3 regions of the Achromobacter sp. 1011811831 genome follow, and region 1 is predicted to be linked to each of the others. Evidence: predicted binding sites of a transcription regulator. Region 1 holds the regulator's gene; each other region holds the start of a gene.
What was found. Region 1 encodes LexA, which represses DNA repair genes until DNA is damaged. Its sites were predicted from a motif close to ACTGTATNNNNATACAGT; they were not measured.

Region 1 (9,749 bases):
GGAATGCAGATAGCGCACCCGGACGCCGTGCTCACTCAGAAAGTCGGTCAGATCCTCGGCCATGCGCTTGGTGAGCGTGGTCACCAGCACACGCTCCGACACCGCCACCCTGGCCTTGATCTGGCCCAGCAGGTCGTCGACCTGGGTGCGCGCCGGCAGCACCTGCACCTCCGGATCCACCAGGCCCGTGGGGCGTACCACCTGCTCCACCACGTTGTCCGTATGCTCGCGCTCATAGGCGGCCGGAGTGGCCGATACGAACACGCACTGGCGCATGCGCGCCTCGAATTCCTCCAGCTTCAGCGGCCGGTTGTCCAGCGCCGAAGGCAGGCGGAATCCATATTGGACCAGTGTTTCCTTGCGCGACCGGTCGCCGCGGTACATGGCGCTCAGTTGCCCGATGGTGACGTGGCTTTCATCGATGAACATCAGCGCGTCGCTGGGCAGGTAGTCGATCAGCGTGGGCGGCGGCTCGCCCGGCGCCGCGCCCGATAGATGCCGCGAATAGTTTTCGATGCCCTTGCAGAAGCCCAGCTCCTGCAGCATTTCCAGATCGAAGCGGGTGCGCTGCTCCAGCCGCTGCGCCTCGACCAGATGGCCGTCGTCGACATAACGCTTGACGCGCTCGCGCAGCTCTTCCTTGATGGTCTCGATGGCGCGCAGGACGGTATCGCGCGGCGTTACGTAGTGCGAACCCGGGTACACCGTGAAGCGGGGCAGCTTCTGACGGATGCGGCCGGTCAGCGGATCGAACAGCTCCAGGCTCTCGATCTCGTCGTCGAACAGCGTCAGCCGCAGCGCCAGTTCGGCGCTTTCGGCCGGAAAGATGTCGATCGTCTCGCCACGCACGCGGAACACGCCGCGCGTGAACTCCGCGTCATTGCGGGTGTACTGCATGGCAACCAGCCGCGCCAGGATCTCGCGCCTGGAAATCCGGTCGCCCGAGCGCAAGATCAGCACCATGGCGTGGTAGTCGCCGGGATTGCCGATACCGTAGATGCAGGACACCGTGCCCACGATCACCGTGTCGCGGCGTTCCAGCAGGCTCTTGGTGGCCGACAATCGCATCTGCTCGATATGCTCGTTGATGGACGAGTCCTTCTCGATGAACAGGTCGCGCGTCGGCACGTAGGCCTCGGGCTGGTAATAGTCATAGTACGAAACGAAGTACTCGACCGCGTTCTTCGGGAAGAACTCGCGCATTTCGGCGTACAACTGCGCGGCCAGCGTCTTGTTGGGCGCCAGCACCAGGGCCGGACGACCCAGGCGGGCGATCACGTTGGCCATGGTGTAGGTCTTGCCCGATCCGGTCACGCCCAGCAGCGTCTGATACATCAGGCCGTCTTCCATGCCCTGGGCCAGGCTGTCGATGGCCGTCGGCTGGTCGCCCGCCGGCGGATACGGCTGGTACAGCTGGAATGGACTGCCCGGATACTCGACAAAGCCCGGGGCAGCGCCCGGAACGGTACTGTCCCCCCCCCCGCCGCCGCCCTCGCCGGCGCGCGTGCCGGCCTGCCCGGCGGACTCGTCCGCCAGGCCAGTCGCATTCAGGCCTGCATCCAGACCCTCCCCCAGACCTTCCCCCAGGCCCGCGCCCAGGCTTTCGTCCAGACTTTCAGCCTGCTTTTCGGCCGTTTTCCGGCCCCGTCGCTCGCTCTTGGACATGCTAGACTGTTCCCGAGGTAAACCCCTCATTATCCACAGCACCAATTCCTGCGTCCACCCAGCCCAATAGACTCCCATGAGCACCCTCTTCGATTCCGTCGAACTCGCGCCGCGCGACCCCATCCTTGGCCTGAACGAACAATTCAACGCGGACACCCGTCCCGGTAAAGTCAATCTGGGCGTGGGCGTGTACTACGACGACCAGGGTCGCATCCCTCTGCTGGGCGCGGTGCGCAAGGCCGAAGCTGCCCGCATCGAGGCCGCCGCGGCCCGTGGCTACCTGCCGATCGAAGGCATCGCCGGCTACAACAAGGGCGCACAGGCGCTGCTGCTGGGCAACGACTCCCCGCTGGCCGCCGCCGGCCGCGTGCTGACCACGCAGGCCCTGGGCGGCACCGGCGCGCTCAAGATCGGCGCCGACTTCCTGCACCAGTTGCTGCCGGGTTCCAAGGTCCTGATCAGCAACCCCAGCTGGGAAAACCACCGCGCCCTGTTTGAGCGCGCCGGCTTCGAAGTCGGCACCTACACGTACTATGACGCCGCCACCCGCGGCCTGAACTTCGAAGGCATGCTGGCCGACCTGAAGGCCGCGCCGGCCAAGACCGTCGTCGTGCTGCACGCCTGCTGCCACAACCCGACCGGCGTGGACCCCACGTTCGAGCAGTGGAAGCAGATCGCCGACGTCGTCAAGCAGAACCAGCTGGTCCCGTTCCTGGACATCGCCTACCAGGGCTTCGGCGACAGCCTGCAGGAAGATGCCGCGGTCGTGCGCATGTTCGCCGAGCAGGACCTGACGATGTTCATCAGCTCCTCGTTCTCCAAGTCCTTCTCGCTGTACGGCGAGCGCGTCGGCGCCCTGACCGTGGTGGCCGGCAGCAAGGACGAAGCCGTTCGCGTGCTGAGCCAGCTCAAGCGCGTCATCCGCACCAACTACTCCAACCCGCCCACCCACGGCGGCACGGTGGTGTCGACGGTGCTGAACTCGCCCGAACTGTTCGCCCTGTGGGAAGAAGAACTCGCTGGCATGCGCGACCGCATCCGCCTGATGCGCAAGCAGCTGGTCGAGAAGATCAAGGAACACGGCGGCAAGCAGGACTTCAGCTTCGTGCTGGCCCAGCGCGGCATGTTCTCGTATTCGGGCCTGAGCGCCGCCCAGGTCGACCGCCTGCGCGAAGAACACGGCGTGTACGCCGTCTCCAGCGGCCGCATCTGCGTCGCCGCGCTGAACAGCGGCAACATCGACAAGGTGGCCAAGGCCATCGCCGCGGTGCTCTGAGCCTGACGCCCGGCGCGGCGCCATGCCGCCGCTGGCAACTGGCGATGCAAGACGGGACCCATGCGGGTCCTGTTTTGTTTTGGCGGCGTGCGCTTGCATTTTTCCGTTATGTCCCCCAGAATGGCGCTGTATATATGTACAGTCCGCAAGCAACGGATCATCGCCATGGCCAGCAAACTCACGGAACGCCAGCAGCAAATCCTCGACCTCATCCGGCAAACCGTCGCGCGCACGGGCTTTCCGCCCACTCGCGCCGAAATTGCCCAGGCATTGGGTTTCCGATCTCCCAACGCGGCTGAGGATCACCTCAAGGCGCTGGCCCGCAAGGGCGCCATCGAGCTTACCGCCGGCGCCTCGCGCGGCATTCGCCTGAAGGACGCCGCCACGGCACCAGCGCAAGCCATGCTGCCCCACCCTGCCCTGGCCCAGCTGCTGCTGCCGCTGGTCGGCCGCGTTGCCGCGGGCAGCCCGATCCTGGCGGCCGAGCATGTGGAGCGCGAAGTCGGCGTCGACCCCGGCCTGTTCGCCCAGACACCCGATTACCTGCTGAAAGTGCGCGGCATGAGCATGCGCGACGCCGGCATTCTTGAAGGCGACCTGCTGGCGGTCAAGCGCGCCACCGAAGCGCGCAACGGCCAGATCGTCGTCGCCCGCCTGGGCGACGACGTGACGGTCAAGCGCTTGCAGCGCCAGAATGGCCGCCTGGAACTGCTGCCCGAGAACCCCGATTTCGCCCCCATCATCGTGGACGCCGAACAGGAATTCGCGCTGGAAGGCATCGCTGTCGGGTTGATCCGCACTCAAGCCCTGCACTGAACACCCGCCATCGCGGCTGACGCGGGCTTGGCCAAGCCCGGCCGCCGCAACATCGATCGCTACACCGCGACAGGAAACCCCGCCATGGCGGGGTTTTTGTTTGGCGATGCATCGGGGCACGACACCATGCCGGCCCGGCGCCGACACGCACCTGGTATCGGCGACAGCTCGACCAAAAGCCCAATGCCGACGCCAGGCGCATCCATCGGAGCCATCGGCGCCGCCAAAAAAGAAAAGCGCCGCGTAAGCGGCGCCTTTCTCATCTACCCAGGTTTCAGTGCTTGAGCACCGGATCCGTGCTGCCCGGTTCCGCCGGCTTGGCCACCAGCGGTTCCTTCACGGCGTCTTCCTCGGCCAGCGGCTCCGGCAGACGCTCCAGGGCCAGCTCCAGGACCTTGTCGATCCAGCGCACCGGCACGATTTCCAGATGGTTCTTGACGTTGTCCGGAATCTCCGCCAAGTCCTTGACGTTTTCTTCCGGAATCAAGACCGTCTTGATGCCGCCGCGATGCGCCGCCAGCAGCTTTTCCTTCAGGCCGCCGATGGGCAAGACTTCGCCGCGCAGCGTGATCTCGCCGGTCATGGCGACGTCGGCGCGCACCGGGATACGCGACAGGGCCGACACCATGGCCGTGGTGATCGCGATACCCGCGGACGGACCATCCTTCGGTGTCGCGCCTTCCGGCACGTGCACGTGCATGTCGTGCTTCTCGAACACGCTGTCCGCGAAGCCCAGGCGCCGGGCGCGCGAGCGCACCACGGTGCGGGCGGCCTCGACTGATTCCTTCATGACGTCGCCGAGCGAGCCCGTGCGCTGGATCACGCCCTTGCCGGGCATGTCCGCCACTTCGATCGTCAACAGGTCGCCGCCAACTTCCGTCCAGGCCAGTCCGGTGACCTGGCCGATCTGGTTTTCCTTCTCGGCCATGCCAAACGTGTAGCGACGCACGCCCAGGTAGTCGGACAGATTTTCACCGGTGACATTGACCACCTTGGCTTCCGGGGTCTTGCCCTCGGCCTTGGCCTTGTCGCTCTGGGTGAGCAGCTGCTTGATGACCTTGCGGCAGATCTTGCCCACTTCGCGTTCGAGCGCACGCACGCCGGCTTCCCGGGTGTAGTAGCGCACGATGTCGCGCAGCGCGGACTCGTCGACCGTCAGCTCGTTGTCCTTGACACCGTTGTTCTTCATCAGCTTGGGCAGCAGATGGTCGCGGGCGATATGGATCTTTTCCTCTTCGGTGTAACCCGACAGGCGGATCACTTCCATGCGGTCCAGCAGCGCCGGCGGAATGTTCAGCGTGTTGCTGGTCGCGACGAACATCACGTCGGACAGGTCGAAATCGACCTCGATGTAGTGGTCCTGGAACGTGTGGTTCTGTTCGGGATCCAGCACTTCCAGCAGCGCCGACGAGGGATCGCCGCGGAAATCCATGCCCAGCTTGTCGATCTCGTCCAGCAGGAACAGCGGGTTGCGCACGCCGACCTTGGTCATGTTCTGGACGATCTTGCCGGGCATCGAGCCGATGTAGGTGCGGCGATGACCGCGGATCTCGGCTTCGTCGCGCACGCCGCCCAGGGCCATGCGCACGAACTTGCGGTTCGTGGCCTTGGCGATGGACTGGCCGAGCGAGGTCTTGCCCACGCCCGGAGGCCCGACCAGGCACAGGATCGGCGCCTTGACCTTGTCCACGCGCTGTTGCACCGCGAGGTATTCAAGGATGCGCTCCTTGACCTTCTCGAGGCCGTAGTGGTCGTTGTCCAGCACCGTCTCGGCGTTGCTGATCGAGTTGTTGATCTTGCTCTTCTTCTTCCAGGGAAGATTGATGAGCGTATCGATGTAGTTGCGCACCACCGTGGCTTCGGCGGACATGGGCGACATGAGCTTGAGCTTCTTGAGCTCGGCGTCGGCCTTCTTACGGGCCTCCTTGGGCATGTGCGCGGCGATGATCTTCTTTTCGAGTTCCTCGATGTCAGCGCCTTCCTCGCCTTCGCCCAGTTCCTTCTGGATGGCCTTGACCTGTTCGTTCAGGTAGTAGTCGCGCTGGCTCTTCTCCATCTGCTTCTTGACGCGGCCGCGGATACGCTTTTCGACCTGGAGGATGTCGATTTCGGTTTCCAGCTGCGTCAGCAGGCCTTCAAGGCGCTCGGAGGTGCCGACGATCTCGAGCATCTTCTGCTTCTGCTCGAGCTTGAGCGGCAGGTGCGCGGCGATCGTGTCGGCCAGGCGGCCGGCGTCGTCGATGCCGGCGAGCGAGGTCAGGATCTCGGGCGGGATCTTCTTGTTGAGTTTGACGTACTGCTCGAACTGGGCAACGATCGCGCGGCGCAGCGCCTCGGTCTCGGAGCCCTGGATGGCGTCCGGCTCGATCGGGGTGACCTGGCAGGTAAAGTGCGAATCCGCGTCTTCAATGGTGTTGATGCGGGCGCGCTGCGTGCCCTCGACCAGCACCTTCACGGTGCCGTCGGGCAGCTTCAGCATCTGCAGGATGCCGGCGACGCAGCCAATTTCGTAGACGTCTTCGGGAGTGGGATCATCCTTGCCGGCGGACTTTTGCGCCACCAGCATGATGCTCTTGCCCGCTTCCATCGCAACTTCCAGCGCGCGGATCGAGCGCGGACGGCCGACGAACAGCGGGATGACCATGTGCGGGAACACCACCACGTCGCGCAGCGGCAACAGCGGCAGGTCGATCGGGTCGGAAGGCAGGGTCTGGCTGGCAGACATAGATGGTTCCTCGGTATGACTCGGCGTATCGGGGACAGAGAAGGCCCGGAAACATGGGCGCCCTCGTCAGTTACGTCTGTTATGGGAACAATAGCCGAAAATTCAAGATCCCGGCGTCCTGGTGGCCAACAAGGCCAAAAAAACCCGTTACATGAACGGGTTTTCTTGAAATGTCAGGCTGCGGCGTCGCGGACTTCCCCGCGCTCCGGCTTTTCCGAAGCGCCGGCCTCGTCAGCGTAGATCAGCAAGGGCTTGCCGTCGCCTTCGATGACATTCTCGTCCAGCACCACGCGCTTGACGTTGCCTTGGGAAGGCAGGTCATACATGGTGTCGAGCAGCGCCTGCTCGATGATGGAGCGCAGGCCACGCGCGCCGGTCTTGCGCTTGAGTGCCTTGCGGGCGATGGCCGCCAGGGCGGTGGTACGCACGTCCAGTTCGGCGCCTTCCATCGCGAACAGCTTCTGGAACTGCTTGAGCAGCGCGTTCTTCGGTTCGGTCAGGATCTGGATGAGAGCAGCCTCGTCCAGCTCATCGAGCGTGGCGACCACCGGCAGGCGGCCGACCAGTTCGGGGATCAGGCCGAACTTGATCAGGTCTTCGGGCTCGACTTCGGAGAAGAGTTCGCCCACGCCGCGCTCGGACTTGGCCCGGACCGAGGCCGAGAAGCCGATGCCGGACTTTTCGGTACGGTCGCGGATGACCTTTTCCAGGCCGTCGAAGGCGCCGCCGACGATGAACAGGATGTTGGTCGTGTCGACCTGGACGAAGTCCTGGTTCGGGTGCTTGCGCCCGCCTTGCGGCGGCACCGAGGCCACCGTGCCTTCGATCAGCTTCAGCAGCGCCTGCTGCACGCCCTCGCCCGACACGTCGCGGGTGATGGACGGGTTGTCGGACTTACGCGAGATCTTGTCGATTTCATCGATGTAGATGATGGCGCGCTGCGCCTTCTCGACCTCGTAGTTGCAGTTCTGCAGCAGCTTCTGGATGATGTTTTCGACGTCTTCGCCCACGTAGCCGGCTTCGGTCAGCGTGGTGGCGTCGGCCATGACGAAGGGCACGTTCAGCATGCGCGCCAGCGTCTGGGCCAGCAGGGTCTTGCCCGAGCCGGTCGGGCCGATCAGCATGATGTTGCTCTTGGAGAGCTCGACCTCGTCGCCCTTGATCTCGCCGTGGCGGATCCGCTTGTAGTGGTTGTAGACCGCCACCGCCAGCATGCGCTTGGGCAGCGACTGCCCGATTACGTACTGGTCCAGGAAGGTCTTGATTTCAGCCGGAGTGGGCAGTTCGGAACGAATCGCCGCGCGCGCGGTTGCCTGCGCTTCCTCGCGGATGATGTCGTTGCACAGGTCGATGCACTCATCGCAGATGAATACCGACGGACCTGCGATCAGCTTGCGGACTTCGTGCTGGCTTTTATTGCAAAACGAGCAATGCAGCACCTTAGCGTCTGCCGATCCCTTTTTTTCAGGCATATGTATTTCGTATCTCAGGTAACGACGCGCCAGGCCCGAAGGACCCGGCGCAGCCTACGCATACTCGAACGTGATGGCAGCTGGTTCGGACGAGCCGGAAAGTCAGCCTTCCGAACGGGAGGTCATCACCTTGTCGACCAGTCCATACGATACCGCATCTTCGGCGGACATGAAGTTGTCACGTTCCGTGTCCAGGGCGATGCGCTCGACGGGCTGGCCGGTGTTCTGGGCCAGGATGCGGTTCAGGCGCTCGCGCAGATCCAGGATTTCGCGGGCCTGGATCTGGATGTCAGAGGCCTGGCCCTGGGCGCCGCCCGAGGGCTGGTGAATCATGATGCGGGAGTTGGGCAGCGTGAAACGCTTGCCCTTCTTGCCCGCCGCCAGCAGGAACGCACCCATGCTGGCCGCCAGGCCGGTGCACAGGGTGGACACGTCCGGCTTGACGAACTGCATCGTGTCATAGATGGCCATTCCCGCGTACACCGACCCGCCGGGCGAGTTGATGTACAGGGAAATGTCCTTGTCAGGATTCTCCGATTCCAGAAACAGCAACTGGGCGACCACCAGGTTGGCGGTCGCGTCGTTGACCGGGCCCACCAGGAAGATGAGCCGCTCGCGGAGCAGACGCGAGTAGATGTCGTAGGCGCGTTCGCCGCGCCCCGACTGCTCGATCACCATGGGAATGTAGCCCAGGCCGGTGGGGGTCACCGAAGACCCGCCATTCATTGCCGCATAGAAATCGGTGAATCTCTGCATAGTAGTTACGCCATCCCCATCAACTGATCGAAAGCCACCTTTTCGTCGGTGACCTTGGCTTTTTCCAGAACGTGCGCGACGACATTGTCTTCCAGCACGATAGCCTCGATTTCAGCACGACGCTGGCGGTCAGCCAGGTAATAGCTGACAACCTGGGCGGGTTGTTCGTAGTTCTGGGCGAACTCTTCGATGCGGGCACGGACCTGTTCCGGCTTGGCTTGCAGCTGGGCTTGCTTGACCAGCTCGGACACCAGCAGGCCCAGGCGCACGCGGCGCTCGGATTCGGTGGCGAAGGCTTCGGCGGGGATCGGCACCGACTCGGCGTTGGGGATGCCGCGCTGCTTCAGCTCTTCGCGGGCGGCGGCCACGCGGCCTTGCACGTCGTTGTCAACCAGGGCCTTCGGCACGTCGAACTTGCCGGCTTCGACCAGGGCGTCCATGACGCTGGCCTTGGTGCGGCCTTGCGAACGCGTCTTGACTTCGCGCTCGATGTTGCTGCGGATGTCGGCCTTGAGCTTTTCCACGTCGCCTTCGGCCTGGCCGAGGGACTTGGCGAATTCGCCGTTCAGCTCGGGCAGCACGCCTTCAGCCACTTCCTTGACGGTGATGGTGAATTCGGCGGTCTTGCCGGCGACTTCCTTGCCCTGGTAGTCATCGGGGAACTTGAGCGGGAAGACCTTGGTCTCGCCGGCCTTCAGGCCACGGGCGGCTTCCTCGAACTCGGGCAGCATGCGGCCCTGGCCCAGCACGAAGGGGAAGCCTTCGGCCTTGCCGCCTTCGAAGGGCACGCCGTCGATGGTGCCGGCGAAGTCCAGAGTGACGCGGTCGCCGTCTTGCGAGGCGCGGCCTTCACGGGCTTCGAACGTGGCGCGCTGCTTGCGCAGCACATCCAGGGTCTGCTGCACTTCGGCGTCGGTCACGGCGGTTTCGTAGCGCGTGACGGCCAGGCCCGACAGGTCAGGCACGGCGACTTCGGGATAGACCTCGAACGTGGCGGTGAACGCCAGCGTGTCGTCCGAGATGCCTTCGGTCTTGGGTT
Region 2 (9,749 bases), on a different contig from region 1:
GCTGCATCAGGAACGTCGGAAACTCGTCACGCTCCGCCTGGGACAGGCTGCCGGCCTGGCAGTAGCCCTCGGCCCAGGCATCCATCAGCCGGTCCCGGTCGTCGCGGTGCTCGATGAAGCTGAGCGTCGAAGCCATATCATGCAGAAACCAGCCCAGGCCGCAATCATCGAAATCGATAACATGGGTGCGCTCGCCGTCCACCAGCAGGTTGGCGCTGCGCAGGTCGGCATGGATCAGGCCGAAGCGCTCCGGTCCCGTGCCGAAGGCGTCCAGCCGCAGGCCCAGCAGGCGCTCGGTGCGGCCCAGCGTCTCGCGCTGCGCCGGCGTCAGGCCCGGCGCGCATTCCCACTGTCCCCAATGCGCGGCCGGGCCCACTGTGCCTGCGTGGTCCCAGACCATGCGCTCGAAATGGCCGGGACGCTGCCAGGCGCGCGACTGCGCGTGCATGCGGGCGCTGAGCCAGCCCAGGTGGCGCTGCGAGGCGTCCAGCCTGTCCGGGTCGGGAAAGCCGCCGTCGATCCAGCGGAACAGCGCCACATAGCGCGTGCCCGCCGGCTCGCGCGTGACGCGCTGCAGCACCGTGCCGTCCAGCGCGGGCAAGGCTTGCGGCGTGCCGATGCCGGCCTCGTTCAGCGCGCGCATCCAGTCCAGCTCGGTCTGGATGGCGTTGCGCGTCTGGTAGTTCGGACGGTGGATCCGCATCGCGGCCTTCAAGCCGGCGCGCCGGTCCTCGATCCGGAACACCGTGTTCTCGGAATGGCTGAGCAGGCCGATATCGGCGCGGGCGTCCATGCCATACAGCGGCAGCGCGCTGCGCGCCAGGTCGGACAGCTGATCGATGTATCGCCGATAGGCGGCGTCGTTGCGTTCTGCCATAGGGGGCTCCGGGCTGGGCTGCGTGGTGGCCCCATCTTCAGCCGGGCCGGGCGCCGGCCGTTAGGCCGTGGCGCGCAGAACTTTGACCGAGGACGGCAAGGCGGCTCAGGGTCAACCCGGGGACCGCGACGATCGCCATGGCCGCGCCCCATGGCCGCTCAGGGTAGACCCTAGGCGTCGCGCCCGATCAAGCAACTGTCCCGGCAGGTCAAGCGCGCGCGGCGGCGCCGGCGCAAGATGGGGCTCCATCCAACAAGGAGCCCGCCATGTTTGCTTCCATCCAGGGAAAAGTCGCCGTGGTGACCGGCGCCAGCCGGGGCATCGGCAAGGGCATCGCCGAAGTCCTGGCCGAACATGGCGCCCGCGTGGCCGTGATGGCGCGCTCGCGCGACGCGGCCCAGGCCTGCGCCGACGCGCTCGTCGCCGCCGGCGGCCAGGCGCGCGGCTATGCCGCGGACGTCGGCGACCGCACCTCGATGGATGCCGCCGCGCGCGCCGTGGCGCAGGACCATGGCGGCATCGACATCGTCTGCGCCAACGCCGGCATCTTCCCCAGCGCGTCGCTGGAAGAGATCGACGGGCCGGCCTGGGACCTGGTGCTGAACACCAATGCGCGCGGCGCGCTCTACACCGTGCAGGCCTGTCTGCCCTGGCTGAAGCAGGCCGAAGCGGGCCGCGTGATCCTGACCTCGTCGATCACCGGCCCCGTCACCGGCTATCCGGGCTGGGCGCACTACGCAGCCAGCAAGGCGGCGCAGCTGGGTTTCATGCGCACCGCCGCGCTGGAACTGGCGCGCCACGGCATCACGATCAACGCGGTCCTGCCCGGCAACGTACTCACCGAGGGCCTGAACGAGATGGGCGCGGACTACCTGGAACAGATGACGCGCTCGGTGCCGCTGCGGCGCCTGGGCAGCGTGCGCGACATCGGCTGGGCGACGCTGTTCCTGGCCTCGAGCGAGGCCGGTTTCATCACCGGGCAGACGCTGGTGGTCGATGGCGGCCAGACCCTGCCCGAAAGCGTGGCGGCGCTGTAGCCCGCCGTCCTTGCCAGACCCGGCAGCCGCTCATCGCCCCCTGGCGCCCTCCCTATCCGCATCCGCACGGAGATCCCATGCCGCCCACCATGGATCCGGCGTCCGCCGACGCCGAGCACGATGTCTCGAAGTACGGTTATGTGCAAGAGCTGGACCGCAGCATGAACGTCTGGCAGCTCACCGCGTTCGGCCTGAACTACATGGTGCCGATCGCGCCGGCGATCATATTCGGCATCCTGCTCAAGCTGTCCGGCGGCACCGTCGCCCTGCCCTATCTGCTGGCCGGCGTGGCCATGCTGTTCACCGCCTTCAGCTACGCGGTGATGGTGCGCAACTTCCCGCTGGCCGGCTCGGTCTACAACTACGTCGGCCGGGGCTGCAACCCGTACTTCGGCTTCCTGTCCGGCTGGGTGCTGACGCTGGACTACATCCTCATCCCCACCGTCACCGCGTCCAGCTCCGCCTATTTCGCACAGCAGTACCTGCCGGGCGTGCCCTACTGGGTGCTGCTGGGCGTGTTCTCCGTCGGCACCGGCATGGTCAACCTGTTCGGCGTGCAGCTCATGTCCCGGCTCGGACTGGGGCTGCTGGTGTTCGGCGAACTGGTGGTCTGGTCCTCCATCGTGGTGTGGGGCCGCGCGGTGGCCGTGGACGGCGCCGGCGCGGGCACGCTGCTGAGCGCGCAGCCGTTCCAGTTCGACAGCGTCTCCAGCCTGGCGGCCGCCACCTCGCTGGCCATCTTCAGCTTCCTGGGCTTTGACGCCATCACCACGCTGGCCGAGGAAACCCGTCGGCCCAAGCGCGACATTCCCCGCGCCATCTACTGGTGCGTGGGCATCGGCACGCTGACGATGTTCGCCTGCGGCTACGTGGCCATGCTGGCCATCCCCGACTGGCGCCAGCACATCGGCGACGAGGCCTGGCTCAATACCACGCTGTTCCAGGTGTCGCGCGCCACCGGCGGCGAAGCGTTCAGCGTGTTCTTCACGGTCGGCTACCTGACCGCGCTGGGCGTGTTCAACGTGGTCGCCACCGCCGCCGGCGCCCGCCTGCTGTTTGGCATGGGCCGGGACGAGCTGCTGCCGCGCGCGGTCTTCGCCCGCGTCAACCGGCGCTGGCGCACGCCGCACTGGAGCATCCTGCTGATCTGCGCCATCGAGTTCGCGCTCGGCAACTTCGCCAACATGGAAACGCTGTCCAACCTGGTCAACTACGGCGCGATGTTCGCCTTTGCCGCGCTCAACATCTCGGTCGTCTGGCTGTACTACGTGCGCGGCGGCGGCGAGCTGGCCGACGGCAGCCGCGTCCGGCCGCAAGGCGCGCAGCACCTGCGCTACCTGCTGCTGCCCGCCGTCGGGCTGGTCATCATCCTCTACGTGTGGGCGCACATGGACACGCTGGCCCAGATCCTCGGCACCGTCTGGCTGGCCGCCGGCATCGCTTACCTGCTGGCCAAGACGCGCGTCTTCCAGCGGCTGCCTCCGGCGCTCGACCTGTGAACCCCCGCCCTTCTTCCCCGCTGCTTCCCCTCATTGTGGAGACCTGGCATGTCCGCTGACAGCATGCTCGCGCTGAACACCTACGACCCCGCCTCGGCCGCCGTCGCCGACCCGACCATCCGAGGCCTGATCGAACGCCGCCAGCGGATCTTCGGCGCCGCGGTGCCGCTCTTCTACGAAGACCCGGTCCACATCACCCGCGCCGAAGGCGTCTGGCTGTACGACCACGAAGGCCGCGCCTACCTGGACGCCTACAACAACGTGCCCTCGGTCGGACATTGCCATCCGCGCGTCGTCGACGCCGTGGCGCGCCAGGCCGCGCAGCTGAACACGCACACGCGCTACCTGTCCGAAGTGGTCTACGCCTATGCCGAAAGGCTGCTGGCGACCTTTCCCGAGGCCCTGTCCAACCTGCTCTTCACCAGCAGCGGCACCGAAAGCGTGGACCTGGCCCTGCGCATGGCGCGCTATCACACGGGCGGCGCCGGCTTCATCGTGACGCGTTTCGCCTATCACGGCCATTCCACCGCCGTGGCCGAGATCACGCCCGCCTTCGGCCCCGGCGTGCCGCTGGGCATCCATGTGCGCACGGTGCCCGCGCCCCTGCCGGGCCGCAACGGCGAAGACGTGGGCCAGGCCTTCGCCGCCGGCATCGAGCAGGCCATCGCCGACCTGCGCCGGCACGGCATCCGCTTCGCCGGCGCGATCTTCGATTCGATCTTTTCCAGCGACGGGCTGTACGCCGACCCGCCCGGCTTCCTGCGCGCGGCGGCCGAGACCGTGCGGCGCCATGGCGGCGTCTACATCGCCGACGAAGTGCAGCCGGGCTTCGGCCGCACCGGCGCCGGCATGTGGGGCTTCAGCCGCCACGGCATCACGCCCGACCTGGTGGTGATGGGCAAGCCCATGGGCAACGGCATGCCGATAGCGGCCGTGGTCGCGCGGCCCGAGCTGATGGCCTCGTTCTCCGAGCGCTCGGGCTACTTCAACACCTTCGGCGGCAACACGGTCTGCTGCGCCGCCGCCTCGGCGGTGCTGGATGTGCTCCGGGACGAGCGGCTGGTCGAGCGTTCCGCCCAGGTCGGCCAGTATTTGAAAGACGGCTTCGAACGCTTGCAACGCGCCGACGCGCGCATTGGCGACGTGCGCGGCGCGGGCCTGTACCTGGGCGTCGAAATCGTCGACCAGGCGGGCGCGCCCGACACGCGCGAGGCGCTGCGCCTGGTGAACGGCCTGCGCCAGCGCCGCATCCTGGTCAGCACCTGCGCCGCCGCCGGCAACGTGCTGAAGATCCGCCCGCCCCTGCCGTTCTCGACCGAGCATTGCGACCTGCTGCTGGACGCGGCCGGACAGCTGCTGGCCGCCGGCTGAACCCTCACGCAATGGCGCCGGGCGGCCACACGCGCGGACGCCAGACACCAGGAGATCGGACATGAAGCACGCCACCGCCCGCGACAGCGGCCCCGATGCAGTCCCGGCCTCGCCCGCCGGCGCCAGCGCGGCGCAGGCACTGATCGCGCCCGCGCCCCGCGTCGCGGCCGCCGCCAACGTCGCCGGCATGGATGCCTACCACGCGCTGGTCGACGAGGCCGAACGGGACAACCAGGGATTCTGGGCGCGCCTGGCGCGCGAGACGCTGGCTTGGCGCAAGCCGTTCACCCAGGTGCTGGACGATACCCATGCGCCCTTCTACCGCTGGTTCGGCGACGGCCGGCTCAATGCGTCCTTCAATTGCCTGGATCGGCACGTCGCCAGCGGCCTGGGCGAGCGCGTCGCCATACGCTTCGAGGCCGACGACGGCGCGGTCACCCCGATCAGCTACCGCGCCCTGCTGGCGCGCGTCTGCCAGTTGGCCAACGCCATGAAGGCCTGCGGCATCCAGCGCGGCGACCGGGTGGCGATCTACCTGCCCATGTCGGTCGAGGCCATCGTCGCGATGCAGGCCTGCAACCGGATCGGCGCGATCCACTCGGTGGTCTTCGGCGGCTTCTCGGCCAAGTCGCTGAACGAGCGCATCGTCGACATCGGCGCCAGCCTGCTGATCACCGCGGACGAGCAGGTGCGCGGCGGCAAGACGCTGCCGCTCAAGCGCATCGCCGACGAAGCCCTGGCCCTGGGCGGCTGCGATGGCGTGCGCCGCGTGTTCGTGTACCGCCGCACCGGCGCCGGGATCGACTGGGACGCGGCGCGCGACGCCTGGCTGCACGAGGCCGCCGGCGCCCAGCCCGAACACTGCGAGCCCGAATGGGTGGACGCGGAGCATCCGCTGTTCGTGCTCTATACCTCCGGCTCCACCGGCAAGCCCAAGGGCGTGCAGCACGCCACGGCCGGCTATCTGCTGTGGGCCGCGCAGACCTTGCGCTGGACCTTCGACCTGAAGCCCGACGACGTATTCTGGTGCACCGCCGACATCGGCTGGATTACCGGCCACACCTACGTCGCCTACGCCCCGCTGCTCTGCGGCACGACCCAGGTCGTCTATGAAGGCCTGCCCACGCACCCCGATCCGGGCCGCTTCTGGCGCATGATCGACCGGCACCGGGTGTCCATCTTCTACACCGCGCCGACCGCGATCCGCGCGCTGATCAAGGGCGCGCACGAACATCCGCAGGCGCATCCCCGGCACTACAGCCTGGACACATTGCGCGTGCTCGGCACGGCCGGCGAGCCCATCAATCCGACGGTCTGGCGCTGGTATCACGAGGAAGTCGGCAAGGGCCGCTGCGCGGTCGTCGACACCTGGTGGCAGACCGAGACCGGCGGCCCGCTGATCGCCCCGCTACCCGGCGCCACCCCGCTCGCGCCCGGATCCTGCACGCTGCCCCTGCCCGGCATCGGCGCGCGCATCGTCGACGAGACCGGCCGCGAGACGCCGGACGGACAAGGCGGCTCGCTGGTATTCACGCGTCCCTGGCCCTCCATGCTGCGCACCCTCTGGGGCGACGACGCGCGTTTCCTGCAGACCTACTTCCCGGCCGAGCTCGGCGGCAAGACCTACCTGGCCGGCGACGGCGCGCTGCGAGACCCGGCCACCGGCTACTACACGATCACGGGCCGGATCGACGACGTGCTGAACGTGTCCGGGCACCGCCTGGGCACCATGGCGGTCGAGTCGGCGCTGGTCGCGCACCCTGAAGTGGCCGAGGCCGCCGTGGTCGGCCGCCACGACGAGCTGACCGGCGAGGCCATCGTCGCCTTCGTCGTGCCCAAGGGCGGCCCGCCCGACGACGCGGCCGCCGCGCGGATCTCCGCCGAGCTGCGCGCCTGGATCGCGCGCGAGATCGGCCCCATCGCCAAGCCCAGGGAGATCCGCTACGCCGGCAGCCTGCCCAAGACGCGCTCCGGCAAGATCATGCGCCGCCTGCTGCGCGCGATCGCCAACGGCGATCCGATCACGCAGGACATTTCCACGCTGGAGAATCCGGCGGCGATCGAACAGCTCAGGAGGATCGGATAGGGGCGCGTCAGTAAATAGAGACGCGTCAGGAAAGTTCGTCCGGCCCCGGCAAATCTGCCAGCAGCGCCGGCAACGCCGTCCGCACGGTTTCCCAGACCACATCCAGATTGATATCGAAATAACCGTGCGCGATACGGTTGCGCATCCCACGCATGCTGCGCCAAGGCACATCCGGCTGGGCCAGGACGAAATCGGCGTGACGGTCCATGATCTTCGTGGCCGCCTCGCCAATGATGACCAGGCTCATGATGACGGCTTGCTGGGTGCGTCTGTCCGCAAGGAAATCGCTCTTGGTCATTCCCTGTACGAAACTACGGGCGTCGACCGCAGCCTGGCGGATATGTTCCAGGTAGTCGGACAGGCGATTCACGCTCATACCGGCCGCGCTTCCGCAAGCACCTGTTCGCGGAATGCCACAGGCAAATCCGCCGGCGTCAGGAGATCGACGTGGATGCCGAGCAACATCTCCAGCTCATCCTGCAGGCCGCCCAGGTCAAACAGCGTGGCGCCGGGCAACGCGTCGACCAGTAAATCCAGATCGCTGCCTTCCTGGTCGGTGCCGTACAACGCCGAGCCGAAGACGCGCACGTTCTCGGTGCGGTAGCGGCTTGCCGCCTCGCGTACCGCGCTTCGCTTCAAATCGAGCACTAGGGATGGTCGCATGGTCTGTTACTCGTCGGATTCCTAGGGATCATAGGCAATCGGCCATCCAGATTCAATCGCATCAGGTTACGTCTGGCCGGCGCCATATGCTGTATATTTATACAGTAATAAACAGCAACCCGCCACGCCCCCTCGGCCACCCCGCCATGCAGTCCCCCGAACGCATCCATCCCGCCCTGTGGCGCGCCACCCAGCTGGCGCGCGGGGCGGCGCGCTGCCTGCCAACCGGACATGCGGCGCTGTCGGCCGAGTTGCCGGATGGCGGCTGGCCGATGGGCAGCCTGGTCGAACTGCTGTCCCCGCATCCCGGCGTGGGAGAGATCCGCCTGCTGCGCCCGGCCCTGTCCCAGCTGGAGACGCGGCGTCCGATCGCGCTGGTGCAGCCGCCGCACGCGCCCAATATCGTCAGCTGGATGAGCTGGCGGCTGGATCCCCGGCAACTGCTCTGGGTCTGTCCTGAAAAGCCGGCGGACGCGCTCTGGGCCGCCGAGCAGATCCTCAGGAACGGCAGCTGCGGCGCCCTGCTCTGCTGGCTGCCCCAGGTCCGCCCCGAATCGCTGCGCCGGCTGCACCTGGCGGCCCAGGCCAGCGACCTGCTGTTCGTCGCCCTGCGTCCGTCCGCCGCCGCCGCCCACGCCACGCCCGCCCCCTTGCGGCTGGCGCTGGCGCCCGCGCCGGGCGGGCTGTCCGTCCATATCCTCAAGCGCCGGGGGCCTGCCTGCGACACGCCGCTGCACGTGGGCCTGGAGCCCGGCGCCTTCGAAACACCCGCCCGCCATGCGCCTCTGGATCGCCGTCTGCCTGCGCTGCCTGCCGCTGGACGCCATACGCCCGCACTGGCCTGACGACGCCCAGGCGTACGCCGTGCTGGAGCAGGAGCGCGTGATCGCCCTGACCCCGGCCGCGCGCCTTGCGGGCGTGCGGATGGACATGCGCCGCGCCGGCGCCGCCGCCATCGCGCCCCAGGTCGAGCTGCTGCCGCGCAGTCCGCAGGCCGAGGCCGACGCGCTGCAGGGCGCCTCGCTGGCCCTGCTGCAATACACGCCCGAGGTCGCGCTGGCCGACGAGGCCACCGTGCTGCTGGGCGTGGGCGCCAGCCTGCAATTCTTCCGGGGCCCGCGCGCGCTGGCGCGCCGGGTCGCCGCCACGTTGCGGGCGCTGGACTTGCGGGTCTCGCTGGGCATGGCGCCCACCGCCGCCGGCGCCTGGCTGCTGGCGCAGCGCCGCGAACGGCGCGCCTGCAGGCGGGTGCTGACCCTGCCCACGCTCGTTCGCAGGCTCGACGCGCTGCCGCTGGCCCTGCTGCCTCCGGCGCGGCCGCGCCTGGACTGGCTGCAGGACATCGGCTGCGCCACGCTGGGCGACCTGCGCGCCCTGCCGCGCGCCGGCCTGCAGCGGCGCAGCGCGCCCGAACTGCTGGCGGCGCTGGACGCCGCCTATGGCCTGGCGCCCGAGCCGCAACGCTGGATCGAGCCGCCGGCGCGCTTCGCCCGCCGCATCGAGCTGATGGAATACCTGGAGCACACCGACGCGGTGCTGGCCGTGGCCCGCCGGCTGGCCGAACAGCTGGGCGGCTGGCTGGCCGCGAGCCAGCTGGCGGTGCGCAAGATCACGCTCAGCCTGGAACACGAGCGCGGCCGCCGCGCGCGCCCGCCCACCGAGCTGGAACTGGCGCTATCGCAACCGGCCTGGCAGCCGGCGCAGATCCTCGGCCTGCTGCGCGAGAAGCTGGGCCGCATGACGCTGACCGATCCCGTCATCGCCGTGGCCCTGCTGGCGCCCGAGACCGTGGCCCAGCCCGCCGCCAGCGCCACGCTGTTTCCCGAACCCGGCGGCACCGCCGAGGACCAGGCGCGGCTGCTGGACCTGCTCAGTGCGCGGCTGGGCCGCGAGCGCGTGCGCCGCGCCCGGCCCCAGGCCGATCACCGGCCCGAAGCCGCCAATGCCTGGGGCGACGCGCTGCAAGCGCCCGCCGGCGCCGAGCCGCTGCCGGCGCAGCTGGACCGTCCCTTCTGGCTGCTGGATCCGCCGCAGCCGCTGCGCCTGGCCGGCGACCGCCCGCAGTATCGGGGCCAGGCGCTGCGGCTGATGCGCGGCCCCGAGCGCATCGAAAGCGGCTGGTGGGATCCGCAGCTGACCGTGCGCGACTACTTCGTCGCCGAGGACGAGGCCGCCGCGCGCTACTGGATCTACCGCGAGCGCGACGCCGAGCACGC
Region 3 (9,749 bases), on a different contig from region 1:
CCAAGGCCGCGCCGGACGGCTACACGCTGCTGGCCGGCGCTTCCAGCGCCATGGTCATGCTGCCCATCGTGCTCACGCGCAAGCTGCCTTATGACGAAAACAAGGATTTCGCGCCCATCGGCGTGATCTCGCGCTCGCCGTTCCTGCTGGTCGCCAGCCAGGCTTCGGGCATCCGCGACCTGCCGGACCTCATCGCCAAGGCCAAGGCGCATCCCGGCAAGATCACCTACGGCAGCGCGGGACCGGGCACCAATCCGCACCTGCTGGGTGAACTGCTCAGCCAGCTGGCCGGCATCGAGCTGACGCACGTGCCCTACAAGGGCCCCGCCGCCGCGCAGGCCGACCTGATGGGCGGCACCATCGACCTGCTGTTCGATACCCCTTCCTCGGCCTTGCCGCACGTGAAGTCGGGCAAGACCGTGGCCATCGCCGCCAGCAGCGACGCCCGCGTCACGGACGCGCCGGACGTGCCCACCCTGAAGGAACTGGGCTATCCCTCGCTGACGCTATACGGCTGGACCGGGCTGTACGCGCCGGCCGGCACGCCGCCCGAGGCGCTGGCGCGGCTGCGCGGCGCGCTCAAGCAGGCGCTGCATACGCCGGCGGTGCGCGAGTTCATCCTCGCCGGCGGCAACGACATCCTGGATCTCTATGGCGACGACATGCTCGCCATGCAGAAGCAGATGCAGGATTTCTGGCGCGGCGTGGTCAAGTCCCGCGGCATCAGACTGGACTAAGGTTCGCCGCCCGGGCGGGTTCCGCGCCCGCCTCCCCCTGCGCCGCAGCCGCGGCGCCAGGCCCCTCATCGCCCTTCCCCTCCCACCGCGGTCCGCCGGGCCGCCGAGGCCATCCCCATGACACTCCAAATCCGACTCGCCGTGCGCGACTGGGACTACATCGTGCCGCTCGCCCTGGGCGACGTGGTTGCCGAAGGCCTGGACCTGCGCATCGACCGGGTGCCCGCCCTGCCCGAGGACCTGGCCGCCGATCCGCGCTACGACGCCGGCGAAATGTCCATGAGCCGTTATTGCCTGGGCCGCCTGCGCGGCCGCGATGATATCGCCGCCGTGCCCCACTTCCTGATGCGCGGCTTCCGCCATCGCTGCATCATCACGCATCGCGACAGCGGCATCACCAACCTGGAACAGCTGGCCGGCGCCCGCATCGGCATGACGGGTTGGCAAGACTCGGGCAATACCTGGACGCGCGCCCTGCTGCGCCGCGTCGGCATCGGCATCGACGACGCGCAATGGCGGGTCGGCCGCCTGACCGCCGCGCACCCGGTCGCCGACCGGCTGTCCGGCTACGGCCAGCCAGGACGCATCGAGGCCGTAGCCGGCGAGCGCCCGCTGGTGGACCTGCTGCGGTCGGGCGAACTGGAAGCCGTGTTCACGCCCTTCATGCCCGACGGTTTCTTCGACGCGGACTCGGACCTGCGCCAGCTGCTGCCGCACTGCCGCCGCGACGAAGTGGCGTACTTCCGCGACGTGGGCTACGTACCCGGCATGCACCTGCTGGGCATCAAGCCGGACATCCTGCGCGCCCACCCCTGGGTCGGCCAGTCCCTGAGCGCCGCGCTGGACGCGTCCGCCGCGATGTGGCTGCACAAGCGCCGCAAATACGCGGACACCACGCCCTGGATCCTGGACGAGCTGATCCAGACCTCGCGCGACCTGCCCGAGGGCTGGGACCGCAACGGCCTGCAAGCCAACCAGCCCATGGTGACGGACTTCCTGGCCGAACTGCGCGCGCAGCGTCTCACCGAGCGCAGCATATCGCCGGCGGAACTGTTCGCCCACGGCTGACGTTCTTGAACATACAAGGAGACTCCCCATGAAAATCGCCCTGGGCCAATTCGCCGTGCGCCCCGACTGGCACGACAACGCCGCGATCTGCCTGGACCTGATCGACCGCGCCGACGCTGGCGGCGCGCGCCTGCTGGCGCTGCCCGAAGGCATCCTGGCGCGCGACATCGCCGATCCCGACCTGGTGCGCCGCGCCGCTCAGCCGCTGGACGGCCCCTTCATGACCCGCATGCTGGAGGCCACCCGCGACCGCGCGCTGACGCTGGTCATGACCGTGCACGTGCCCGCCGACCAGGGCAAGGTCTGGAACATCCAGGTCGCGCTGCGCCGCGGCCGCATCGTCGCGCAATACCGCAAGCTGCATCTGTATGACGCGTTCTCCATGCAGGAGTCGGTCAACGTCGTGCCCGGCGATGAAGTGCCGCCGCTGCTCGAGGTGGACGGGCTGCGGTTCGGCATGATGACCTGCTACGACCTGCGCTTTCCCGAATTGGCGCGCCGCCTGGCGGTGGACGGCGCCGACGCGCTGCTGGTGCCCGCCGCCTGGGTCAAGGGACCGCTGAAGGAACATCACTGGGAAGTGCTGGCCACCGCCCGCGCGCTGGACAACACCTGCTACGTGGCGGCGGTGGGCGAATGCGGTCCGCGCAATATCGGCGCGAGCATGGTGGTGGATCCGCTGGGCGTGGTGATCGCCCGCGCGGCCGAACATGACGCGCTGCTGTACGCCGAGCTGGATCCGCAGCGCCTGGCCCAGGCGCGCCAGGCGCTGCCGGTGCTGGCCAACCGGCGCTTCGCGCGCCCCGAGCTGGCCTGAGCCACGCCGGCCGGCGCGCAGGACGCGTGGGTCATCCCCTTCAAGGCGTGGCGGCGGAAGGCTCGAACAGCACCACCAGATCGCCGCGATAGATGCCGTTGATGCTCGGGCCATCGGGCGTCTGCGCCGGCGCCCGCGCGCTCACCGTCAGCCTGTGGATCTGGTCGTAGCCGCCGTCGCCGGGGGTGCTCTGCAGCACCTTCAGCGGCGCGCCGACGCGAACCTCGTCCTCGCGCCCCGGCTGCGACAGGACCACCTTGGCATCGCGCATCTCATAGACGCCGCCCCGCATCGTCAGGGGCCGAGCCAGCGCGATATTGAACTCCGTGCCCTTCGTCCATACGCGGATGGGCAAGGTCTTGGAGAACGCGCGCTGCGTGCGGTCGGTGGCGTCCAGTTCCTCGTGGTCGTACCAGCCGGAGCCGTCCGGCCGGGAAACGAAGATGGAATCTCCGATCTGGGCGGTGAGCGTGATCTTCTTGACGACGGGAGCGGCATGGGCCGTGCTGGCCAAGGACATGGCCAGGCTTGCGACGAGAGCAATATGTTTGAGCTTCATGATGGACGGATCAAGAGTTTGAACAAAGCCCCCGCCATGTGGGCGGGAATCCGCGCAACCGTGCGGCGGCGAGCGCCTGGGCTGGCACTCCCGTTAACGGCCGGCGAGGCTTGACTCTTTAAAAGCGCCAAGTCTCGTAGGACTATTCTTAACCCAACTGGGCTGAAAGCGCACTAAGAAAACAGGCCGCGCACCCGACGCGCCACGTCGATGCTCGGCGCCTGCGGCGACGGGCCCGCGCCGCTCCCCTCGGGCAGCGGCGGCGCCTTGGGCAGGTGGTCGAACAGCGGCAGCATGGCGTTGGTGATGAAGCGCGTGCGCGACGCATACACATGCCGGTCGCCCATGCCGGTCTGCTGGTGCACGTAGAAGCGCTGCGGCACGACCAGCTGCAGGCGTTCGCGCGCGCGGGTCATGGCCACGTACAGCAGGCGGCGTTCTTCCTCGATTTCCTCGGCCGTGCCGGTGCTCATGTCCGACGGAATGCAGCCGTCCACCACGTTCAGCACATACACGGCCTTCCATTCCTGTCCCTTGGCGGAATGGATGGTGGACAGGATCATGTAATCCTCGTCGCGCAGCGGCGCGCCCGACTCGTCGCTGGTGGCGTCGGGCGGATCGAGCGTCAGCTCGGTCAGGAAGCGTTCGCGCGACGGATAGCCGGCCGCGATGCGGGCCAGCTGTTCCAGGTCGGCGCGGCGCACGCGCGCATCGTCGTACAGCCGTTCGAGCTGGCCCGCGTACCAGCGCAAGGCCAGGTCTACATCGGCGGGCCATGTCAGCGCGGGATCGCGCAGCGCGGCATAGGTGTCGGCGAAGGCGCCCCAGTCCTGCTGCGCCGCCGCGCCCGGCTTGAACGCGCGCAGGGCCGCCAGCGGCTCGGCCGAGGCCGACATCGCATCCATCAGCTTGCCGGCCGTGGCCGGACCGACGCCCGGCAGCAGCTGCGCCACGCGGAAGCCCGCCATGCGGCCGCGCGGATTCTCGGCCCAGCGCAGCAGGGACAGCAGATCCTTGATGTGGGCCGCCTCCAGGAAGCGTAGTCCGCCGAATTTCACGAAGGGGATATTGCGCCGCGTCAGCTCCAGTTCCAGCGCCGCGCTATGGCTGGCCGAACGGAACAGCGCCGCCTGCGACTTGAGCGTGGCGCCCGCTTCGCGCTGCGCCAGCACCTGGTCGGCGACCCAGCGCGCCTGCCCTGCCTCGTCGCTGACGTTGACCATTTCGGGCAGCTGCGAGGATTGCCGGTCGGTCCAGAGATCCTTGGCATAGCGTTCCGCCGCCAATCCGATCACGGCGTTGGACGCGTTCAGGATGGGCTGGGTGGAACGGTAGTTGCGGTCCAGCGTGACCACGCGCGCGGGCCGCGGAAATTGCGTGGGAAAGTCCAGGATGTTGCGCACGGTGGCCGCGCGGAAGGAATAGATCGACTGCGCGTCGTCGCCCACCACGGTCAGGCCGCGCCCGTCCGGCTTCATGGCCAGCAGGATGGCGGATTGCAGGCGATTGGTGTCCTGGTATTCGTCGACCAGCACATGGTCGAAGCGCGCCCCCACATCGGCCGCGATGCCGGGATCGCCCATCATCTCGGCCCAGTACAGCAGCAGGTCGTCGTAGTCCAGCGCCTGCTGGTCCTGCTTGGCCGCGACATAGGCGCGGAACAGGGCCTTGAGCTCGGTCTCCCATTGCGCGCACCAGGGGAAGGCGGTCTTGAGCACGTCTTCCACCGGCGCCTGGCTGTTGATCACGCGCGAATAGATGGCCAGGCAGGTGCCCTTGAGCGGAAAGCGCGACTTGGCCGAGGACTGGCCCAGTTCGTGCCGCACCATGCCCATCAGGTCCTCGGCGTCGCCCCGGTCCAGGATGGTGAAGGACTCGGACAGGCCGATGCGCTGCGCGCAATCGCGCAGCAGGCGCGCGCCGATGGCATGGAAGGTGCCCGCCCAGGGCAGGGCCGGCGGCTGCTGCGCCGCGTTCAGGCGCATCACCCGGTGCAGCACCGCGCCCACGCGACGCTCCATTTCCAGGGCGGCGCGGCGCGAGAAGGTCAGCAACAGCATGCGCTGGGGATCAGCGCCGTTCAGGATCAGATGGGCCACGCGGTGGGCCAGCGTATTGGTCTTGCCCGAACCAGCGCCGGCGATCACCAGCAGCGGGCCGTCCTCGCCGCCGCCCTGGCCGGCCCCGGCCGGGGCCACGCCGAATTCCACCGCCGCGCGCTGGGCGGGGTTGAGGTCCGCCAGGGGATCGGGGCGGTCCTGCTGCGCTGAGGAAGACGGGGATTGCGTATCGGACATGGGCGGGAGAATGGCAACAGGCCCATGCGCGCCCACGGCCCGGAAGGCGGGACCAGCCAGGGCGCGCACAGGTCAGACAACTGTTCATATATCCAGCTATCATAACCCGGTGCCCGCTCCGCCCCGGCGCCCTCGCCCGGAGCGCCATGGCAGCCCATCGCCCCGTCCCGCGCGCCCGACCCGCCCGCGTTTCCTCGCCCTTAGTCGCCCCCGACCGCCATGCGCATCCTCACCGGCGCTGCCTCCTGGACCGATCCCACGCTGCTGGCCTGCGGCCGCTTCTATCCGCCGGCCGTGGCCGCCAACGCCGAGGCCCGGCTGCGCTACTACGCGGCGCGCTTCCCGCTGGTCGAGATCGATTCCAGCTACTACGCGCTGCCCACGGCCGAGAACGCCTGGCGCTGGGACCAGCGCACGCCGGACGGCTTCGTCTTCAACATCAAGGCGTTCCGGCTGTTCACCAGCCACCAGACGCCGCTGTCCGCCCTGCCCCCCGACATCCGCGCGGAGCTCGACGATTGGCCGGATCCGTTCATCTACTACAACGATGTGCCTGGCGAGCTGCGCGACGAACTCTGGCGGCGCTACACGCTGGCGCTGGAGCCGCTGCGCCTGCCGGGCAAGCTGGGCGCCGTGCATTTCCAGTTCCCGCCCTGGATACGGCGCGACGCGCGCGGCCACGCGGCGCTGGCCGAGGCGGCGCGGCGCATGGACGAGCACCTGGTCTCCATCGAGCTGCGCCACCGCAGCTGGTTCGACAGCGCCGCCGCGACGGCCGGCACGCTGGCGCTGCTGCGCGAGCTGGGCGCGGTGCACACGGTGGTGGACGCGCCCGCCGGGCCGGAGAACAGCGTGCCCGCCGTCTGGGCAAGCACGCATCCCGAGCTGACGCTGTTGCGGCTGCATGGCCGCAACGCGGCCGCCTGGAACCGGACCACGCAAGCCTCGTCGGGACGCTTCCAGTACGAGTATTCCGAGGCCGAGCTGGCGGAGCTGGCCCAGCGCTTTTCCCGGCTGGCCGCGCAAAGCGCGCAGGCGCACGCCGTCTTCAACACCAATTTCGAGGACCAGGGCATGCGCAACGCGGCCGCGTTCGCGGCGGCGCTGCCGGGGTTCTGAGACGCGGTCGCCGATGCGCCCTTGGCGGCTCAAGCGCGGGCCGCGCGCGCCGGCTTGCGCGCCACCTCCGCCAGGCTGTCCAGCAACACCTCGAACTTGCGCGCGATGTCCTGCTCGGGCACGCAGGCAAAACCCAGCAGCAGCCCCGGACGCCGCAGCGCCGGGTCTGCGTAGTAGCGTGACAGCGGACGCGTCAGCACGCCGCGCGCGCGCGCCTCCTCGACCACGCGCAGGTCGTCCATGTCGGGGGGCAGCGTCAGCACCAGGTGCAGCCCGGCCAGGCTGGCGTCGCGGTGCAGCCAGTCGGCGCCCAGGCGGCGCTCGATCAGGTTGACCAGCATGGCGCGGCGGCGGCCGTACAGCATGCGCATGCGCCGGATGTGCGCGGCGTAGTGGCCGTCCGCGATGAAGGCCGCCAGCGCGGCATGCGTCATCTGGTGGCCCTCGCGGTACAGCTCGGCGTGCGCCGCCTGGAATGCCGCCACCAGCGGGCGCGGCAACACCAGATAGCCCACGCGCAGCCCCGGGTACAGCGTCTTGCTGAAGGTGCCCATGTAGATCACGGGCGCGTCCGGCTCCAGCCCCAGCAGCGAGGCGATGGGTCGCCCCGAGAAGCGGAACTCGCTGTCGTAGTCGTCCTCGATGATCCAGCTGCCATGGCGCCGCGCGACCGCCAGCAGCTGGCGGCGGCGCGCCAGCGACATCACCGGCCCCAACGGATACTGATGCGACGGCGTGACGAAGATGAAGCGCGGCGGTTCCCCGCCGGCTTCCTGCGGCACCTGCATACCTTCCTCGTCCACCGGCAGATGGCGGATGCGCAGGCCATTGGCCTGCAGCACGGTGCGCGCGCCCCAATAGCCCGGATCCTCGACCCAGGCCACCTCGCCCGGATCGCCCAGGATGCGCGAGGCCAGGTCGATGGCCTGGTGCGAGCCCTCGGTGATGATGATCTGTTCGGGATCGCAATCGATCGAGCGCGTCAGCGCCAGGTGCTGCGCCAGCGCCTCGCGCAGCGCCGGCAGCCCGCCGCCATGGGCGTAGGTGAGCAGGTCGGGCGGCGGATTGCGCCACAGCGCGCTGACGATGCGGCCGAACTTGCGGTGCGGGAATTCGGTCAGGTCGGGCACGCCCGGCATGAAGGCGCCCCATTGGTAGGGCGAGGCCGAGGCGCCATCGACGATGGCCGCGCCGCGCGGCGACAGCGCCGGACGCGGCTGCGGCGCGGCCGCCAGGCGGGCGCGCCGTCCGCTGCTCAGGAACGAGTCCGGCAGCGAGGCGTTGACGAAGGTGCCGTTGCCCTGCCGGCTGCGGGTATAGCCCTCGGCCAGCAGCTGGCTGTAGACGTGGACCACGGTGTTGCGGGCGATGCCCAGCTCGGCCGCCAGGTCGCGCGAGGCCGGCAGGCGGGTATCGGCGGCGATGGCGCCTTCCAGGATGGCTTCGCGCAGGCCACGGTACAGCCGCCGGTTCATCGGCTCGCCGCTGGCCTCGGCCAGCCGAAGCAGCAGCAGGTCGCCTACGATGGAACGCAATTGGTTCTACCTATTTTACAAAAGTGGTTCCCAACAATGGGGCCATCGTAGCATTAAATTAGGGGCTAACCCATTACCCGCGATGCGAGGCTGAGATGAAGAATCAGGATCTGAATACCCGCCGTTCCCTGGCCACGCCGCGCGGCGTCGGCGTGATGTGCGATTTCTATGCCGTGCGCGCCGAGAACGCCACGCTGTGGGACGCCAACGGCAAGGAATACATCGACTTCGCCGGCGGCATCGCCGTGCTGAACACCGGCCACCTGCATCCCAAGGTCAAGGCCGCCATCTCGGCCCAGCTCGACAACTTCACCCACACCGCCTACCAGATCGTGCCCTACGAGGGCTACATCTCGCTGGCCGAACGCATCAACCGCCTGGCCCCCATCGACGGCCTGAAGAAGAGCGCCTTCTTCACCACCGGCGTCGAGGCCGTCGAGAACGCCATCAAGATCGCGCGCTCGGCCACCGGCCGCTCGGGCGTGATCGCCTTCTCCGGCGCCTTCCACGGCCGCACCATGATGGGCATGGCGCTGACCGGCAAGGTCGCCCCGTACAAGCTGTCCTTCGGCCCCATGCCGGGCGACGTTTACCACGTGCCCTTCCCCAACGGCACCCAGGGCATCACGGTGGCCGACTCGCTCAAGGCGCTGGACCTGCTGTTCAAGGTCGACATCGATCCCAAGCGCGTCGCCGCCATCATCATCGAACCCGTGCAGGGCGAAGGCGGCTTCAACATCACCCCGCCCGAACTGATGACCGCGCTGCGCAAGCTCTGCGACGAGCACGGCATCCTGCTGATCGCCGATGAAGTCCAGACCGGCTTCGGCCGCACCGGCAAGCTGTACGCGATGGAACACCACTCGGTGCAGGCCGACCTCATCACCATGGCCAAGAGCCTGGGCGGCGGCATGCCGATCTCGGGCGTGGTGGGCCGCGCCGACGTCATGGACGCGCCCGCCGCCGGCGGCCTGGGCGGCACCTACGCCGGCAACCCGCTGGCCGTGGCCGCCGCGCACGCGGTGCTGGACGTGATCGCCGAGGAAAAACTGTGCGAGCGCGCCGTCCAGCTGGGCGACAAGCTGCGCGCCCATCTCGAGGGCCTGCGCGCCAAGGTTCCCGGCATCGTCGACGTGCGCGGCCTGGGCTCGATGGTGGCGCTGGAACTGAACGACCCGGCCACCGGCAAGCCGGACGCCGACGCCGTCAAGCGCGTGCAGGCGCGCGCCATGGAACGCGGCCTGATCCTGCTGAGCTGCGGCGTGTACGGCAACGTACTGCGCTTCCTGTACCCCCTGACCATTCCCGACGCCCAGTTCGCCCGAGCGCTGGACATCCTGTCCGAGGCGCTGGCAGCATAAGAACCGGGCGCCCCCCGATCATCCGGCCGGTGGCGCCAGCCCGAAAGGGCTGAGCCCGCCCCGGCCGGATATCCGTTTACACGGCGCTATCGCGCCGCCCCCACGCCCCCTGAAACGGCCGTCCCCCCAAAATCGGGATGCCGCGGATCCGGCTCCGCCGGTCCGCAGGCATGCCCCCTTGAGGGGGGCCCGCCTAGGGGGAAGCGCGCAGCGCTGCGGGGGTGGCCCCCCCCTTTAGGAGACTTACAGCATGACC

Region 2: imuA (translesion DNA synthesis-associated protein ImuA) is a predicted target of LexA. The motif match lies at 7,622-7,639, and genes of this name have one in related genera.
Region 3: AC6LJ9_RS08535 (ATP-dependent helicase) is a predicted target of LexA. The motif match lies at 5,558-5,575, and genes of this name have one in related genera.

Annotation. Positions count from the first base shown of each region.
Region 1 covers NZ_JCBANG010000061.1:30,413-40,161, forward strand. Annotated here, with positions in the region: gene uvrB (excinuclease ABC subunit UvrB) at 1-1,665, opposite strand, end outside; gene AC6LJ9_RS20820 (amino acid aminotransferase) at 1,742-2,941, shown strand; gene lexA (transcriptional repressor LexA) at 3,107-3,757, shown strand; gene AC6LJ9_RS20830 (hypothetical protein) at 3,785-4,042, shown strand; gene lon (endopeptidase La) at 4,032-6,482, opposite strand; gene clpX (ATP-dependent Clp protease ATP-binding subunit ClpX) at 6,656-7,954, opposite strand; gene clpP (ATP-dependent Clp endopeptidase proteolytic subunit ClpP) at 8,057-8,710, opposite strand; gene tig (trigger factor) at 8,716-9,749, opposite strand, start outside.
Region 2 covers NZ_JCBANG010000048.1:1,315-11,063, forward strand. Annotated here, with positions in the region: gene AC6LJ9_RS18160 (phosphotransferase enzyme family protein) at 1-877, opposite strand, end outside; gene fabG (3-oxoacyl-ACP reductase FabG) at 1,144-1,914, shown strand; gene AC6LJ9_RS18170 (APC family permease) at 1,992-3,413, shown strand; gene AC6LJ9_RS18175 (aspartate aminotransferase family protein) at 3,462-4,784, shown strand; gene acs (acetate--CoA ligase) at 4,972-6,870, shown strand; gene AC6LJ9_RS18185 (HepT-like ribonuclease domain-containing protein) at 6,896-7,246, opposite strand; gene AC6LJ9_RS18190 (nucleotidyltransferase family protein) at 7,243-7,533, opposite strand; gene imuA (translesion DNA synthesis-associated protein ImuA) at 7,680-8,378, shown strand; gene AC6LJ9_RS18200 (Y-family DNA polymerase) at 8,311-9,749, shown strand, end outside.
Region 3 covers NZ_JCBANG010000015.1:51,241-60,989, reverse strand. Annotated here, with positions in the region: gene AC6LJ9_RS08555 (Bug family tripartite tricarboxylate transporter substrate binding protein) at 1-737, shown strand, start outside; gene AC6LJ9_RS08550 (substrate-binding domain-containing protein) at 855-1,805, shown strand; gene AC6LJ9_RS08545 (deaminated glutathione amidase) at 1,834-2,622, shown strand; gene AC6LJ9_RS08540 (CS1 type fimbrial major subunit) at 2,663-3,181, opposite strand; gene AC6LJ9_RS08535 (ATP-dependent helicase) at 3,355-5,478, opposite strand; gene AC6LJ9_RS08530 (DUF72 domain-containing protein) at 5,698-6,597, shown strand; gene pdxR (MocR-like pyridoxine biosynthesis transcription factor PdxR) at 6,627-8,132, opposite strand; gene AC6LJ9_RS08520 (4-aminobutyrate--2-oxoglutarate transaminase) at 8,228-9,493, shown strand; gene AC6LJ9_RS08515 (NAD-dependent succinate-semialdehyde dehydrogenase) at 9,744-9,749, shown strand, end outside.